3 regions of the Paenibacillus sp. cl130 genome follow, and region 1 is predicted to be linked to each of the others. Evidence: riboswitches for the same ligand, from Rfam matches in the RefSeq annotation. Region 1 holds a riboswitch; each other region holds the start of a gene.

Region 1 (5,069 bases):
CGTTAGGTATTGATTCACATTTGCAGCACTTGACGGGATTACTTGACCAAAGTAAAAATCTTAAATACGGAAAGAGGTTTTTATACCATGACGAAGACGCTAAAAGGATTTCCGAAAAACTTCTTGTGGGGCGGGGCAACCGCAGCCAACCAATTGGAAGGTGCTTTTGACGTAGATGGAAAAGGATTGTCCAGTGCGGACATGGTTGCCTATGTACCCAAAGCAGAGCGCAAGAACGATCATGCTATGGAGATTTCGTCCGAGCGACTCGAAGACATTTTGGCAGGCAAAGTCAATGCCCGTTTTCCAAAACGTGAAGGTGTGGACTTCTTCCACCACTACAAAGAAGATATTGCATTGTTCGCGGAAATGGGCTTTAAGGTATTTCGTATGTCCATCAACTGGTCGCGGATTTTCCCGAATGGCTATGATGCCGAGCCGAATGAAGCGGGACTGCAATTCTACGACAATGTATTTGATGAGCTGCGCAAATATGGTATTGAACCGCTGGTAACATTGTCACATTATGAGACACCGCTGGGTTTGACTCAGAAGTATAATGGCTGGCTGGGGCGTGAAGTTATACAGCACTACGTAAATTATGCCGAAACTGTGTTCACGCGTTATAAGGATAAAGTAAAATACTGGCTGACCTTTAATGAAATCAATGTAATGACCATGAGTCCGTTTACCGGTGGCGGGGTGGTCATTGACCGCGTAGAAAACAAGCAGCAAGCGATATATCAAGCACTGCATCATCAATTTGTAGCTAGTGCACTGGCGACAAAACGAGGACATGAGATCATCCCGGGCTCTCAAATCGGCTGTATGCTGGCTCGTTTGGAAAGCTACCCACATACGTGTAATCCAGAGGATATACTGAAAGCCCAGCATGAAAATCAGATGAACCTGTTCTTTACGGATGTGCATGCCCGTGGGGAATATTCCAACTACATGAATCGTTATTTTGAAGAAAATAATGTTGTTATACACACAGAACCAGGCGATGCCGAAATTTTAAAAAATAACACGGTCGATTATATCTCATTCAGCTACTACATGACCTTGACCGTATCTGCAGGTCCAGAAGGCGAGAAAGCAGCAGGAAACCTGATTGGCGGCGTGAAAAATCCATATTTACAGTCCTCTGACTGGGGATGGCAAATTGATCCGATCGGTCTGCGTGTTACGCTGAATACGTTATATGACCGCTACCAAAAGCCACTGTTCATCGTGGAAAATGGCCTAGGTGCTTATGATAAGGTAGAGGAAGACGGTTCTGTGCATGACACATATCGTATTGATTACTTGCGTCAGCATATTGTTCAGATGAAGGAAGCGATTGCCGACGGTGTTGATCTGATTGGTTACACCAGCTGGGGTCCTATCGACCTTGTGAGCATGTCTACTTCCGAAATGTCCAAGCGCTACGGATTTATTTACGTCGATCTGGATGATGATGGTAACGGAACGCTCAAACGCTCCAAAAAGGACTCATTTAACTGGTATAAAAATGTGATAGCAACCAATGGTGAAGAATTGTAATTCCAAATTTTCTCGGGCGGGTATAGCAGAGGACATCCTAAGGATGCAATCTGCTGTACCCGCTTTTTTGATAGACATAATAATAATATATATTTCAGAGGGCTTCACAAACTTTTCACTTGTAATAAGCTGAAAGTTTTCTGTATAATAAATAAAAATTTCATATGTCTGGTTGATGTTTGCGGGAGATGGAACGAAAGTTCCGACCGAAGGGGCAAAACTCTCAGGTGCTTAGGCTGATTACAGCAACAAGCGGGGACCGTAAACGGACAGAACTCTGGAGAGACCCTTAATTGGGCGCCGAAGGTGCACCGCAGAGAACATCTGCTTAAACTCTCAGGCAAAAGGACAGAGACGCGAATAACCTGTGACAGGGAATGCCCTAGGCTTTTTTATAAGCTATTAGAGGCAGAAACCTGCGCAAGATGGTTGTATTTTTTCGTGCCTTTAACCTCTCCAGGAGTCGAATCAGCGGATTTGACTCTTTTTTGTTTTCTAATATGCTGGAGGAGCGGGTTGAAATGAATTTGGTACATGTGTTAGAAGCGATTAGCAGTTGGATATGGGGGGCGCCTCTCATCATTCTTGTCATGGGAACGGGGTTGTGGCTGACCATACGTTTGAAGATGCTGCAGGTATTCCGCCTGCCCCTGGCGATCAAGCTGATCGGTAAGGCCCCGAATGAAGGCAGCGGGGATGTAAGTAGTTTTGCGGCTTTGAGTACAGCGTTGGCGGCTACAGTTGGCACAGGAAGTATTGTCGGCGTAGCGACAGCCATTAAGCTGGGCGGGCCGGGTGCCTTGTTCTGGATGGTCGTTGCAGCCTTTTTTGGGATGGCGACGAAATATGCGGAAGGTGTACTTGCGGTAAAATACCGGGTGAAGGATCGGAATGGGCAATTTTCCGGCGGCCCGATGTATTATATTGAGAAAGGTCTGGGACGCCGTTTTAAACCGCTGGCGATGCTGTTTGCTTTTTCGGGCATGCTGGTAGCGTTGTTCGGGATTGGAACGTTTCCGCAGGTCAAAGCGATTGTATCTTCGACTGAAAATAGTTTTGGCGTTCCGCCCATTGTAACGGCACTGATTATTGCTATCCTTACAGGACTTGTTACTATTGGAGGACTCAAAAGCATTGCCAAGGTATCGACGAAGGTCGTTCCTTTTAAAACAGGCTTGTATGTACTGATCTGTCTCATCGTACTAATTCGGTTTGCTGACCAACTTCCTGCCGCAATTGCGCTGGTGCTCCATTCGGCATTTTCAACTACATCTGCAACGGGCGGATTTGCCGGAGCTACGATTATGCTGGCGATGCGAAGTGGGGTAGCCAGAGGTATTTTTGCCAATGAGGCCGGATTGGGAAGCGCACCGATTGCAGCCGCAGCTGCCAAAACCAAATGGCCTGCGGAGCAAGGGCTAATTTCCATGACAGGCGTGTTTATTGATACGATGGTTATTTGTGTGATGACCGGGTTGACGCTACTGGTTAGTGGTGTGTGGAGCGGGCCTACCGATGCGGGCCTGATGACTCAGCAAGCATTTTCCAGCGCATTCCCGCTGGGGGCAGAACTGCTCACAATCATTCTGATTATGTTTGCGTTCACCACCATGCTCGGCTGGAACTATTACGGGGAACGCTGTGTTGAATATTTGCTTGGGGTCAAGTGGATTAAGCCATACCGCTATCTGTTCATCCTACTGGTTGCCGGGGGCGCGTTCATTAAACTGGATGCGATTTGGCTGCTGGCAGATATCTTTAACGCAATGATGGCTTTCCCGAACCTGATTGCCCTGCTCGGGTTATCAGGAATTGTAGTCGCAGAAACCCGAACCTATATGGATTCTCTGAATTCTAGTAAGAAAAAGGGCATTCTTGCAGGTGCCAGTGTAGGGGCAGCTATCCAAGTAGAAGAAAAAGGACAAACGGTTAATTCATAAATTCCAAAAGGGAGTGCCCTCAGTCATCACAGGCTTGAGGACACTCCCTTTTGAATGTTATAACGATGCGTGCAAAATAGCTGAAATATCTTCTTGATTCAGCTTTTTATAATTACCGAAGCCTCCGTATTCCATTTCACGGGCTGCAATGTTTGCGACTTTTTCCAATTGCTCATCATTAATATTGTAATCGGCCAGGGTGGAAGGGGCACCGAGACTTGTCCAGAATGCACTCAGGCGATCAATCCCCTCCAAAGCAATTTCCTTATCCGTTTTACCAGTGGTATCTAAATCAAACATGCTGAGCATCAGCCGCTTCATGCGTGCAGCATCCTGATCCACCGTATGTCTCATCCAGTTGGGGAACAGGATCGCCAGACCGCCAGCATGAGGAATATCATATACAGCGGATAATGCATGTTCAATCGTATGCGAAGCCCAGTCCCCGAAGTAGCCCATTTGTAGTGTTCCGTTAAGGGCAATCGTTCCGGCATATAAAATCGTTTCACGATGCTCGTAGTTGTGCAAATCCTCCAGCAGCTTAGGTGCAGTTTCGATCACGGTTTGCAACACGGAAAAGCACATACGATCTTGCAACGGTGTATTTTTAACATTGTGAAAATATTGTTCAAACACATGGCTCATCATATCCACCATGCCATATACCGTCTGATCAAGTGGCACAGAGAAGGTGTTTTTTGGGTCCAGAATCGAGAATTTCGGATGCGTCACCGCGCTGCCCCATACGTATTTTTCGTTCGTTTCCCAGTTGGTGATAACAGAATCCGGATTCATTTCTGAACCGGTGGCGGCGAGTGTGAGGATGGTGCCGAATGGCAGAGCCTCGGTCGGCATGTGCTTTTTGTTGATAATATCCCACACATCGCCGTCATATTCAGCCCCTGCTGCGATGGCTTTGGTGCAATCAATAACGCTTCCACCGCCTACAGCAAGTAAGAAGTCGATTTTTTCATTTCGGCAAATGTCGATACCCTTCTTAACGGTGGACAAGCGCGGATTCGGTTCTACGCCGGACAATTCATGAATGTTCAGATGTAGCGGTTCTAACGCGTTTAATACCTGGTCATATAGACCATTTCGTTTGACACTTCCGCCTCCATATACCAGCAAAATGTTTTTGCCGTAATTCAGCAGTTCCTGCTGGAGTTCTTCAATTTGATTGTCTCCAAAAATTAATTTGGTGGGGTTATAATATGTGAATTTGTTCATCTGGTAAGTTTCCCTCAGTTCTTCATTGTTCATGTTCAAATCGTAAATCGCTTAACCTGATTGCCTGTTGGATACCTAACTTCATCATGTAAGCTATTTGAAATGACGATTAACTATTATACATGAAATGAATAAGGGAATTCAAGTAAATCTAATCTTTGACCGCTCCGGCGGCAAGATCGGAAATAAACTGGCGGCTAATGAAAAGAAATAAAATAATAAGTGGCAGTACAGCCAGCAGGGTGCCCGCAATGACCATCGCATAATCCGTATTGTAAATCCCGTTCAATTGTGACAGTGCAATCTGGAGCGTGAATTTACGTTCATCCGTTAAGACGATTAGCGGCCATAAAT
Region 2 (5,069 bases), on a different contig from region 1:
ACGTATGTAACAGGTACGGAAGAAGATATCACAAGTAAGGCAGAGTGGAAGTCCAGCAATGAAGATATCGCTTTTGTCAGTGCGGGAGAAGTCACGGGTTATAAAACAGGTGAGGCTACGATCACCGCTTCTTATGGTGGCAAAACAGTTACAGCTACGGTATCCGTAAATGTACCCGGTGATCTGTCTCTGTCCTCCAAAACGGCAACGATTGATATTGATGAGGACTATACTGCAACTTTGACGGCTACTTATGCGGATGGGCGTAAGGAAGATGTAACACAGGATGCAGAATGGGCTTCAAGCGCGGAAGATATTGCTTCTGTGTCCAAAGGAACGATTACGGGTAAATCCGCTGGTAAAGCGGTTATTACAGCGACCTATAATGGCAAAAAACTGACGATTAACGTACAAGTAGGCCTTGTAGATCGTCTGGAAACAGACTCGCGTGTAATTGCGCTTGGTGCTCAGGAAACGAAGCAGCTAAAAGTAACAGGAGTTAAGAGTGGCGGTACAAAAACAGATGTAACCAAGGACGCCACCTGGACAACTAGCAATGTAAAAGTGGTTGAAGTTAGCGAAGGTTTGATCAAAGCGAATGGTAGCGGTAAGGCAACGGTGACTGCTTCATATGGCAAGCAAAACATTACGTTTACGGTAGAAGTGGACGTAGCGCAAAAGATTGAAGCGGATGCAATCGCGCTATCGCTCAAATCTGGAGATCAAAAAACCATCGCGATTGTGGTTAAATCGAGTGATGGTAAAGAAAAGGACGTTACGACCCAAGCTGAATGGAAAACGTCTAATTATAAGGTAGCCACTGTTAAAAAGGGTCAGGTTACCGCGGTCAGCTACGGTAAAGCTAACATTCAGGCGAAGTTTGGCGGGAAGATAATCAGCGTACCCGTGGATGTTGATACGCTTAAATATCTGCAAACAGACGAAGTTGCTTTGAATTTGAAGGCAGGACAGCTGGCCAAGGTTACGGCTACAGCCACGTATAAGGATGAGTCGGAGAAGGATGTTTCCAAACCGGCTGTCTGGTCCTCGTCCAGAATTGTTGTTGCGACCGTCAAAGACGGTAACATTAAGGCACAGGGCAAGGGCAAAGCAGTAATTACTGTGAAATATGCAGGTAAAATGACGAAGATACAGGTAACCGTTCAGTAAAAAAGAGAGCAAGCATACGTCCAAGGACGACATGCTTGCTCTTTTTTTTAAGGAGGCTACCGCTTATAAATTATGACTTATCCTTCTTGGTCGGTGTGTTGCGTGTAAGTGATTCAGTCAAACGCTTGCCAGTCGGCGTCTGGGCCAAGCCGCCTTTGGCGGTCTCGCGGTGCTTCGACGGCATCGCACTGCCGACTTCAAGCATCACGTCAATGACTTCGTCAGACGGAATAGCGCTGCGCACACCCGCCAAAGCCATATCCGCTGCGGCAAGCGCAGTCACGGCTCCCAGCCCGTTGCGCACGATGCACGGAATCTCCACGAGTCCGGCGACGGGATCGCAAATCAGGCCGAGCGTGTTCTTAAGAGCGAGGCCCACGGCGTGAACAGCCTGTTCAGGCGTACCACCACGCAGCTCGACCATAGCGCCAGCAGCCATCCCGATAGCTGAACCAATCTCAGCCTGACAGCCTCCCTCCGCGCCAGAAATGAAGGAGTTGTTGGCGATCACGTAGCCAATGGCTCCAGCGGCGAACAGGCCGTTCACCATATGCTCATCATCCCAGCCGAACCGCTCCTGCGCACTGATGAACACACCAGGGATAACCCCACATGAGCCTGCGGTAGGCGTGGCGACAATGCGACCCATGGATGCATTAACCTCCGACACGGAGAGGGCATAAGCCATGGCGAGCGCGGAGGCATCACCGGAGCAGGTTTCCCCTGACCGCAGATACTCGGCTAGGCGCTTGCCGTCACCGCCTGTCAATCCACTGCGGGATACGGTGTCTTGTGTTTGACCGCGATGAACGGCTTCCTTCATGACTTCATAATAATCAGACATTTGGCGAAAGATTTCTTCCTCCGTTGTATTCGTCTCTTGTACCTGCTCTTGAATCATCAAGCGGCCAATTGTGGTGGATTCTTCAGCGCATAAAGCGCTGATTTCATGCAGATGGCTAAACCGCATCGGATTCAGCTCCTTTTTTCAAATTAATCATCTTAATTTCATACATATGAGGTAAAGAACGCAGTTCCGCAATCAGTTCAGCTGGAGCAGAACTGTCCGTTTCAATGGCGGTGAGTGCTTCACCATCCCGGCCTTTGCGATCTACGTGCATATAGGCAATGTTAATGTGGGCCGCGCCCAGCGCTGAAGTTATCGCGCCCAATGTACCGGGCTTATCCGAGTGGAGAAGCACCAGCGTAGGCAGCTCCCCGGTCAGATTGACCCGGAATTCGTTAAGCTGCTGGACATGGATGCTGCCGCCGCCGATGGAGGAGCCCAGCAGTGTGCGCTGATCCTCGCCCTTCCACAGCTCGAAACGGACAGTGTTCGGATGAGGCGCGGGGAGTCCGCTGACGGCGAATTCCACGGCCATCCCGGCTTGCTCTGCCCATTGCTCGGCATCCGGAATCCGGTGATCGTCCGTATCGTAATTAAGCAGCCCTGCGATGAGCGCCAGGTCTGTACCGTGTCCTTTATACGTGTCGGCAAAGGAGCCGTACAGCGTCATGCGGGCACGGTCAGGCTGCGTCCCGAGCCAGTGCCGGGCAACGCGTGCGAGCCGCACCGCGCCTGCGGTGTGTGAACTGGAAGGTCCGGTCATGGCCGGACCGATAATAGAAAATACATCTTTGAAACGCATGGTGTGGCCCCCTGTATGTTCTAATACCATACTATATGGTATTTCCGCGTCTTTGCGCGGTTATGACGGTTCCTAATGCTGACGCACAATGTGAGCACAAAAAAGGACAGGATAAGGAAGTTTCCCTTATCTCTGTCCTCGTTACCTGAGAGTTTCGTGCGGTGTTCTTACCGCCTTACCCCTTGGGTGGCTTGCGCTCTCTCCAGAGTTGCGTCAGATGACGATACATGGACCTGAGAGATTATCCGTCAGCCGGGTGCTGACGTCTTGCTCCTTCGGTGCCGCCAGAGTGTAGGCTCCCTGGACAGACTCTCCCGTCATCTTCATTCGCGTATACCGTTCTACATGTCTTCCTTAGCGTAATGTATGCCGTGCTCGGTGTCAATCACAGGTTTAATTTTTACATAAACAGGTGCGTTCCCAATAAAAAAGATTAAAATTTACATAATTATGGATGAAACCAGGAAGGAATTAGAAGATTGGCGGCTAATCTGATAAAGGACAAGTATATTTATGGAAATCATAGGAGGGATATTGACGTATGGTAAAAGGCTTGCGATTCACAGGTTCACGCTTAAAAGGGATGTTGCATCTAGCAGCGATCGTATCACTGCTGATTGGGATCTTCGTTCCATTCGGTCAGGTCAAGGCGGAGGGAGCATTGACAGTAGCCGAAGCACTTCAGCGCCAAAGCAGTGGAGGTACGGTGACGGTGGAAGGTTACATCGTCGGACATGCTACCGGATCGAAAACGGCTAACTTTTCTTCCCCGTTCGCGAATGATTTTAACGTACTGATTGCCGATCAGGCAAATGAACGTAATACGTCTAATCTGTTGGATGTACAGCTGACTTCAGCGTACAGAGGGCAATATGGGCTATCAGGCCATCCTGAGCTGATCGGCAGCAAAATTCGTGTGACGGGTACACTCGGCGCCTACAATAATTTTGGTGGAGTGAAAAGCCCAAGCGCTGTTGAACTGGTGAGCGGAAGCGAGCCGGGGGAACCAGGCGAACCTGGCAACCCGGGTCAACCCGGTACTACACTGCCGGATGGAAAAGGCAAAAAGGTGCTGTTCGATAATACGCACGCACAGACCGCTGGTGCAGCAGATTGGGTCATTGAAGGCGCCTTCTCCGACTTTGCCAATGGACTGCGTAATGTAGGCTTTACGGTAGACCAATTGAATCGTCCCATTCCTTTTACTTATGGAGAGCAGGCCATAACATATGACAAGCTGCGCCAATATGATGTGTTCATTATTGGTGAAGCGAATGTTGCCTTTAAGGCATCCGAGCAGGCTGCCCTGCTGCAATACGTGAATAGCGGGGGGAGCGTCTTCTTCATCTCCGATCATTATAATGCGGACCGTAACAAAAACCGTTGGGATTCCTCCGAGGTTATGAATGGTTACCGTCGTGGAGCCTATACTAATCCGGCCAAGGGCATGACTGCAGAAGAAGCTGCATCACCGGCGATGCAAGGATTAACAAGCTCCGATTGGCTGGCGGCCAACTTTGGCGTTCGTTTCCGTTACAATGCGCTGGGTGATGTGAATGCTACCGAAATTGTAGCCGCAGATCAATCTTTCGGCATTACCAAGGGTGTGCGCTCGATTGCAATGCATGCAGGATCTACGCTGGCTATTATTGATCCTACCAAGGCTAAAGGCATTGCTTATATCCCTTCAGGCACGAAAAAATGGGGTAATGCGGTAGACCAGGGAGTTTATAACGGCGGGGGCCGTGCGGAAGGACCTTATGCCGCTATCTCCAAGGTAGGTCAAGGCAAGGCAGCGTTCATCGGTGATTCTTCCCCTGTAGAAGATGCTACACCGAAATATGTGCGTGAGGAAAACGGACAGTCGAAGAAGACATATGATGGTTTTAAAGAAGTGGATGATTCCACCTTCCTGGTGCAGACGGTTCAATGGCTTGCATGGAAGCAGGACTACACGAAATTATCTGATGTGGCAGGTTTGACTCTGGATCAGCCAACGAAGCTTCTGCCATTTGAGGAGCCTGCGGCTTCCACAGAACCGCAGCCTGAGCCTTGGTCTGCTCCAGCAGCAGGCTACAAATGGTACGATCCTAGAACGTTCAAGTCTGGCTCCTATGGAGCGGCTTCGTAATTATCGCCAGAAGCTCAATGTGAGCTGGTATTAGTTAGTCGTTTGATCCCTGCAGAGGGATCAGGCGACTTTTTTTGTGATGAAAATTAACCTGTGGTTGGTTATTTCATTACATTTTG
Region 3 (5,069 bases), on a different contig from region 1:
TCTTTGGTTCTTTGCTCCGTCACGGCAATCAACATGTGACCAGCAAGTTCCTCATAGTCCCGGCCCAAATCGTAGCCAGCGATAAATCCAGCAGCTAGCAGCTCGGCCTGGAGTTTGCTCATATCCGTACCCTCAGGCAGTCTAAGGGCAAACTCGTTAAAGGTCGGTGCGTTAAACGAGGCAGTTACGCCCTTCAAGCTCAGCAATTGCTCTAAAGCATAACGGCTTTTATGCAAATTTAGCTCGGCTACTTCCTTGATCCCCTGTCTACCCATGACAGACAAGTATACAGATGCAGATAAAGCTAGCAACGCTTGGTTGGAGCAAATGTTAGAGGTGGCCTTTTCGCGGCGGATATGCTGTTCCCGCGCTTGCAAGGTCAGCACGAAGCCGCGTTTACCGTTGCGGTCTGTGGTCTGACCCACAATACGGCCGGGGATACGGCGCATATGTGCCTGAGAAACGGCAAAGTATCCACAGGTCGGACCGCCGAGAGAAGAGGAGATGCCAAGTGGCTGTGCGTCTCCTACCACAATATCCGCGCCCTGTTTGCCGGGTGTTTCCAGCAAGCCAAGTGCTAGTGGATTGGCACTGACGACCAAAAGACCTTTGTGCGCATGGATGAGGTCAGCCATCGGCTTCAGGTTTTCCACGGCTCCGAAAAAGTTGGGGCTTTGGACCAAAACAGCCGCGGTCTGTTCCGATACGGCTGCCGCTAGCGCATCAGCATCCGTTACGCCGTCCGAACAGCCGATCTCCACGATGTCCAAATCCAATCCGCGTGCATAGGCTGCCAATACCTGACGTGCCTCCGGATGGACGGACCTTGATACGATAAGCTGTTTACGGCGGGTAGCTGCGGCGGACAGTGAGCCCGCTTCCGCCAGTGCAGTCGCTCCGTCGTACATGCTGGCATTAGCTACAGCCATGCCCGTCAATTCGCAAATATACGACTGAAACTCGAAAATGGCTTGTAGCTCGCCTTGGCTTACTTCCGGCTGATAGGGGGTGTAGGCTGTATAGAATTCCGAGCGTGAAGTGATGTGCTGGATGACGGACGGAATATGATGATCATAAATTCCTGCGCCAAGGAAGCTGGCATGTGTGTCTGTATTGGCGTTGTGTCCGGCCAGCTCGGCCAAGTGGCGGGTTAAGGCTTTCTCATCGAGTCGAGAAGAGAGAGGCAGTTCCCCTTGATATCGAATGGCCTCTGGAATGTCACTGAATAAATCATCAATAGATGATACACCCACCACACGCAGCATTTCGGTTTGATCCTGTTCAGTCATAGGGAGATAACGATGCTGCTTCATAGGTTCTGACTCCTTTCGAAAAGCAAGATTTTAGATCGTAAATTAGCTAATAAAAAAGTGTGTGAGATGAAAAACCAAGAAGTTCATATCTGACATATTTGCTTTATAGAAATAAAAAGAGTTTAAGATCAGCGCGGGCGTTTATAAAAGGGTGTTGCCACCACCTCGGCACGCAGGCGTTTGCCACGAATCTCAACCTCCAACGGTGTGGAGAGGGCGCTAAAACGACTGTCCACCAAGGCGAGGCCCAGATTACGCTTCAAGGTGGGCGACTGAGTCCCCGTTGTGACCTCACCAATGTGTTGTCCTTCTGCGAATACCGGGTAATGGGCGCGTGGGATACCGCGATCAATCATTTCCAGCCCGATCAATTTGCGAGGAATCCCTTGTTCTTTCTGACGTTGCAGTGCTTCTCTACCGATAAAATCTCCTTTATTCAGCTTGACGAAGAAACCTAGACCAGCTTCGAGTGGTGAAATCGTGGCAGATAACTCCTGACCATATAGCGGCAACCGTGCCTCAAAGCGTAGGGTATCCCGAGCACCAAGTCCAGCGGGAATCAGCCCATACGACTCACCGGAACGAAGCAAACCCTCCCATACGGCTGGTGCTTCCGCAGCAGGTATATAAAATTCAAAACCGTCTTCGCCCGTATATCCGGTTCGTGAGACCAGTGCTTTTGCTCCGAACAATGGCACATTCTCATGGAAGCGGAAAGATGCCAGATTCGTAATGTCCGTATCTGCCACGGCTGCGGCAATACGTGCTGCCTCCGGTCCTTGCAACGCTAGCAATGCTATCGCATCAGACACATTCTCCATGTGAACGGATGCAGGCATATGGCGAATTAGCCAATCCCAATCCTTATCGATGTTGGATGCGTTCACAACGAGCATGTAGCGTTCCGGTCCTTTGCAGTAAACAAGTAGGTCGTCTACTACCCCTCCATCGGGGTAACACAGGAGTGAATATTGTGCCTGACCTGGTTCCAACTGGCTGACATCATTCGTGGTCACCCTTTGCAGAAAAGCTTCGGCCTCTTTGCCTTCAACCAAAAATTCGCCCATATGCGATACATCGAATAAACCCGCACGTTGCCGGACGGCCTCATGCTCCTTTTGAATGCCGCTAAACTGAACCGGGAGCTCCCAGCCGCCAAAGTCAATACAACGAACCCCAGACTGCGTCCCGTAGGACGAATATAGCGGTGTTTTTCGCAAATTAGTCATTATTCCACTCCTATCCGGTGTGATCGGCTAAACAAAAAAGACAGGCCGAAAAAAACGTATAGACGGCAGTCTACACTCTTTTTTTCAGCTCTGTCCTTGATACCAGAAAGTTACCCCGGTATGTACCGGGTTTCCCCTTGGGTGATCCGCTCCAATAGCGAATGCTCTCCAGAGATGCGTCCGGCAGAGGTCCTTTTGCCTGAGAGATTCACCTGCAATGCAGGTTTACTCCTTCGGCGCTACCTTCGGGATCAACGGTATATTACCTGGCTTTGCAGATAACAACCTGATCCGATTCGCGTGCACTTATGTCTCACAAGCGGCAACAGCTATGCGAATCTTTTTGGCAGTCTCTCCCTCCGCGTTCATCCGCGTTTGCAGTTGTCGGGGTGTTTCCCAAAGCATTTGCTATAACCCATTAATACGCAAATTCATTCAAAATGTCAATAAAAATGTCATCTAAAACAATAGAAAAAACATTTAATATATAAATAAGGATATGTAAGCGTTTGTTATAAGTTATAATTTTTTATATAGTACGCTATATGAGGTGATATGAAGTATTTTTGTTAGTATTATTGACATGAGTGTTCTTGTTGTCATAATCTTAACCTGTCTAATACAGGTGAGCAAAAGCGATTTTATTCATATGGAAGTGAGGGGAACAGAATGGGTGAAGTAAAGCAGCAACTTTGGTATACAGACGAACATGAGTGGGTTCAGCGGACAGAGAATGGAACGGTACGAATTGGTATTACAGACTTTGCACAGCATCAACTGGGTGATATTGTTTTTGTAGAATTACCTGAGGCGGGAGCAACGATTGAGCAGGGAGCGGAGATCGGTACGATTGAATCGGTGAAGACAGTATCCGACCTTTTTGCTCCGGTGACGGGAACCATACTAAAAGTGAATGAAACGCTGGAAAGTACACCTGAGCTAGTGAATGAATCTCCCTATGAAAAAGGTTGGATGATCGAAGTAGAGATGGATAAAGATGTGGAGGAAGCCTTGGGCAAGCTACTGTCTGCGGATCAGTATGAGCAGTTGATTTCCGATGAGCAATAATGGAGCATTGTAGTATGGAGTAAGAGGGTTATTTGTCTGCTCGATTTTTGTATAAAATAGTCGCTATGATTTGACGTAGCGGCTATTTTTTTGTCTTTTTGCAAACGTAATTACGTGTTTTATTCTGATTTAGAGGGTTGTCCCCATATAAGAATCATACATAATCCAGCACGGTTTTTCGACTAATTTCTATAGCTACAGGTCATATTAAGAAGAATTATGCAGGTATAATACCTTCCCGGATAATTTAAATTTAAATGTTGTCATCAACGTTCATGACGAAAGTACGTTTTCATTTCGTTGATGAAGATAGCGCTGTCATTTAGTATGAATTTTAAGAAAAGGTAGTGATGCTTACCTACAAGGAGGATTTGAATATGAGTACATTGGACGCAAAGCCAAGTTCAAAAGGAGGCACTCGTGTCGCCGTACAGCGTTTTGGCCGTTTTCTTAGCGGTATGGTTATGCCCAATATGGGAGCATTTATTGCGTGGGGGCTGATTACGGCACTCTTTATTCCGACCGGATGGTTCCCGAATGAAGGTTTTGCACAATTGGTTGACCCGATGAAAAATTATTTATTGCCGTTACTGATCGGTTATACAGGGGGCACGATGATTCACGGACAGCGTGGAGGTGTGATTGGTGCCATTATGACGATGGGTGTCATAGTGGGAGCCGATATCCCGATGTTCCTGGGCGCGATGGTAGCTGGTCCGCTGGCTGCGTGGATATTGAAGAAGTTCGACAAGGCCATTGAAGGCAAAGTCAGATCAGGCTTTGAAATGCTGGTCAATAACTTTTCGGCCGGAATTATCGGTGCCATTCTAGCGCTGCTTGCCCATGTGGCGATTGGCCCGATTGTACAAATGATCAGTCAAGTGTTGTCGGCAGGGGTACAGTTCCTCGTGAACGCAGGGCTATTGCCGCTTGTCAACCTCATTATTGAGCCCGGAAAAGTATTATTTTTAAACAACGCGCTGAATCACGGAGTATTGAGTCCGATTGCGTTAGAGGAAGCTGCAAGAACAGGAAAATCCGTACTGTTTATGCTGGAATCCAACCCTGGGCCGGGGCTCGGTATTTTGCTAGCCTACTGCCTGTTCGGCAAAGGCTCTGCGAAGTCATCGGCTCCTGGAGCGGTCATCATTCATTTTTTCGGCGGGATTCATGAAATTTATTTCCCTTATATTTTGATGAAGCCGATTTTGATTCTTGCTGCTATAGCTGGGGGCGTTGTGGGAACCTTCTGTTTTATGTTGACAGGTGCCGGACTGGTTGCTGCTCCTTCACCGGGCAGCATCATCGCCTATTTTCTAATGACGCCAAAAGGCGGATATTTGCCAATGCTGAGCGGGGTGATCGCTGCTGCGGTCGTATCCTTTGCTGTTGCCGCAGTGTTACTCAAGACTAGTAAGCAAAAAGAAGAGGGGCTGGAGGAAGCTGCATCCCGCCTGAA

Evidence for each region. A riboswitch is a leader RNA that binds a small molecule or an ion and turns the genes downstream of it on or off. The one in region 1 is predicted to bind glycine.
Region 2: it holds a riboswitch for glycine, as region 1 does, so the genes downstream of both, sdaAB (L-serine ammonia-lyase, iron-sulfur-dependent subunit beta) here and BM358_RS17110 (alanine/glycine:cation symporter family protein) in region 1, are expected to answer to the same signal.
Region 3: it holds a riboswitch for glycine, as region 1 does, so the genes downstream of both, gcvT (glycine cleavage system aminomethyltransferase GcvT) here and BM358_RS17110 (alanine/glycine:cation symporter family protein) in region 1, are expected to answer to the same signal.

Annotation. Positions count from the first base shown of each region.
Region 1 is NZ_FOYG01000006.1:76,688-81,756, reverse strand. It holds gene BM358_RS17115 (glycoside hydrolase family 1 protein) at 88-1,545, shown strand; glycine riboswitch at 1,813-1,907, shown strand; gene BM358_RS17110 (alanine/glycine:cation symporter family protein) at 2,067-3,485, shown strand; gene BM358_RS17105 (iron-containing alcohol dehydrogenase) at 3,543-4,715, opposite strand; gene BM358_RS17100 (carbohydrate ABC transporter permease) at 4,867-5,069, opposite strand, start outside.
Region 2 is NZ_FOYG01000005.1:14,110-19,178, forward strand. It holds gene BM358_RS14760 (Ig-like domain-containing protein) at 1-1,170, shown strand, start outside; gene sdaAA (L-serine ammonia-lyase, iron-sulfur-dependent, subunit alpha) at 1,241-2,140, opposite strand; gene sdaAB (L-serine ammonia-lyase, iron-sulfur-dependent subunit beta) at 2,130-2,819, opposite strand; glycine riboswitch at 3,031-3,146, opposite strand; gene BM358_RS14775 (DUF6359 domain-containing protein) at 3,361-4,950, shown strand.
Region 3 is NZ_FOYG01000007.1:283,199-288,267, reverse strand. It holds gene gcvPA (aminomethyl-transferring glycine dehydrogenase subunit GcvPA) at 1-1,313, opposite strand, end outside; gene gcvT (glycine cleavage system aminomethyltransferase GcvT) at 1,442-2,542, opposite strand; glycine riboswitch at 2,720-2,911, opposite strand; gene gcvH (glycine cleavage system protein GcvH) at 3,212-3,610, shown strand; gene BM358_RS19790 (PTS mannitol transporter subunit IIBC) at 3,988-5,069, shown strand, end outside.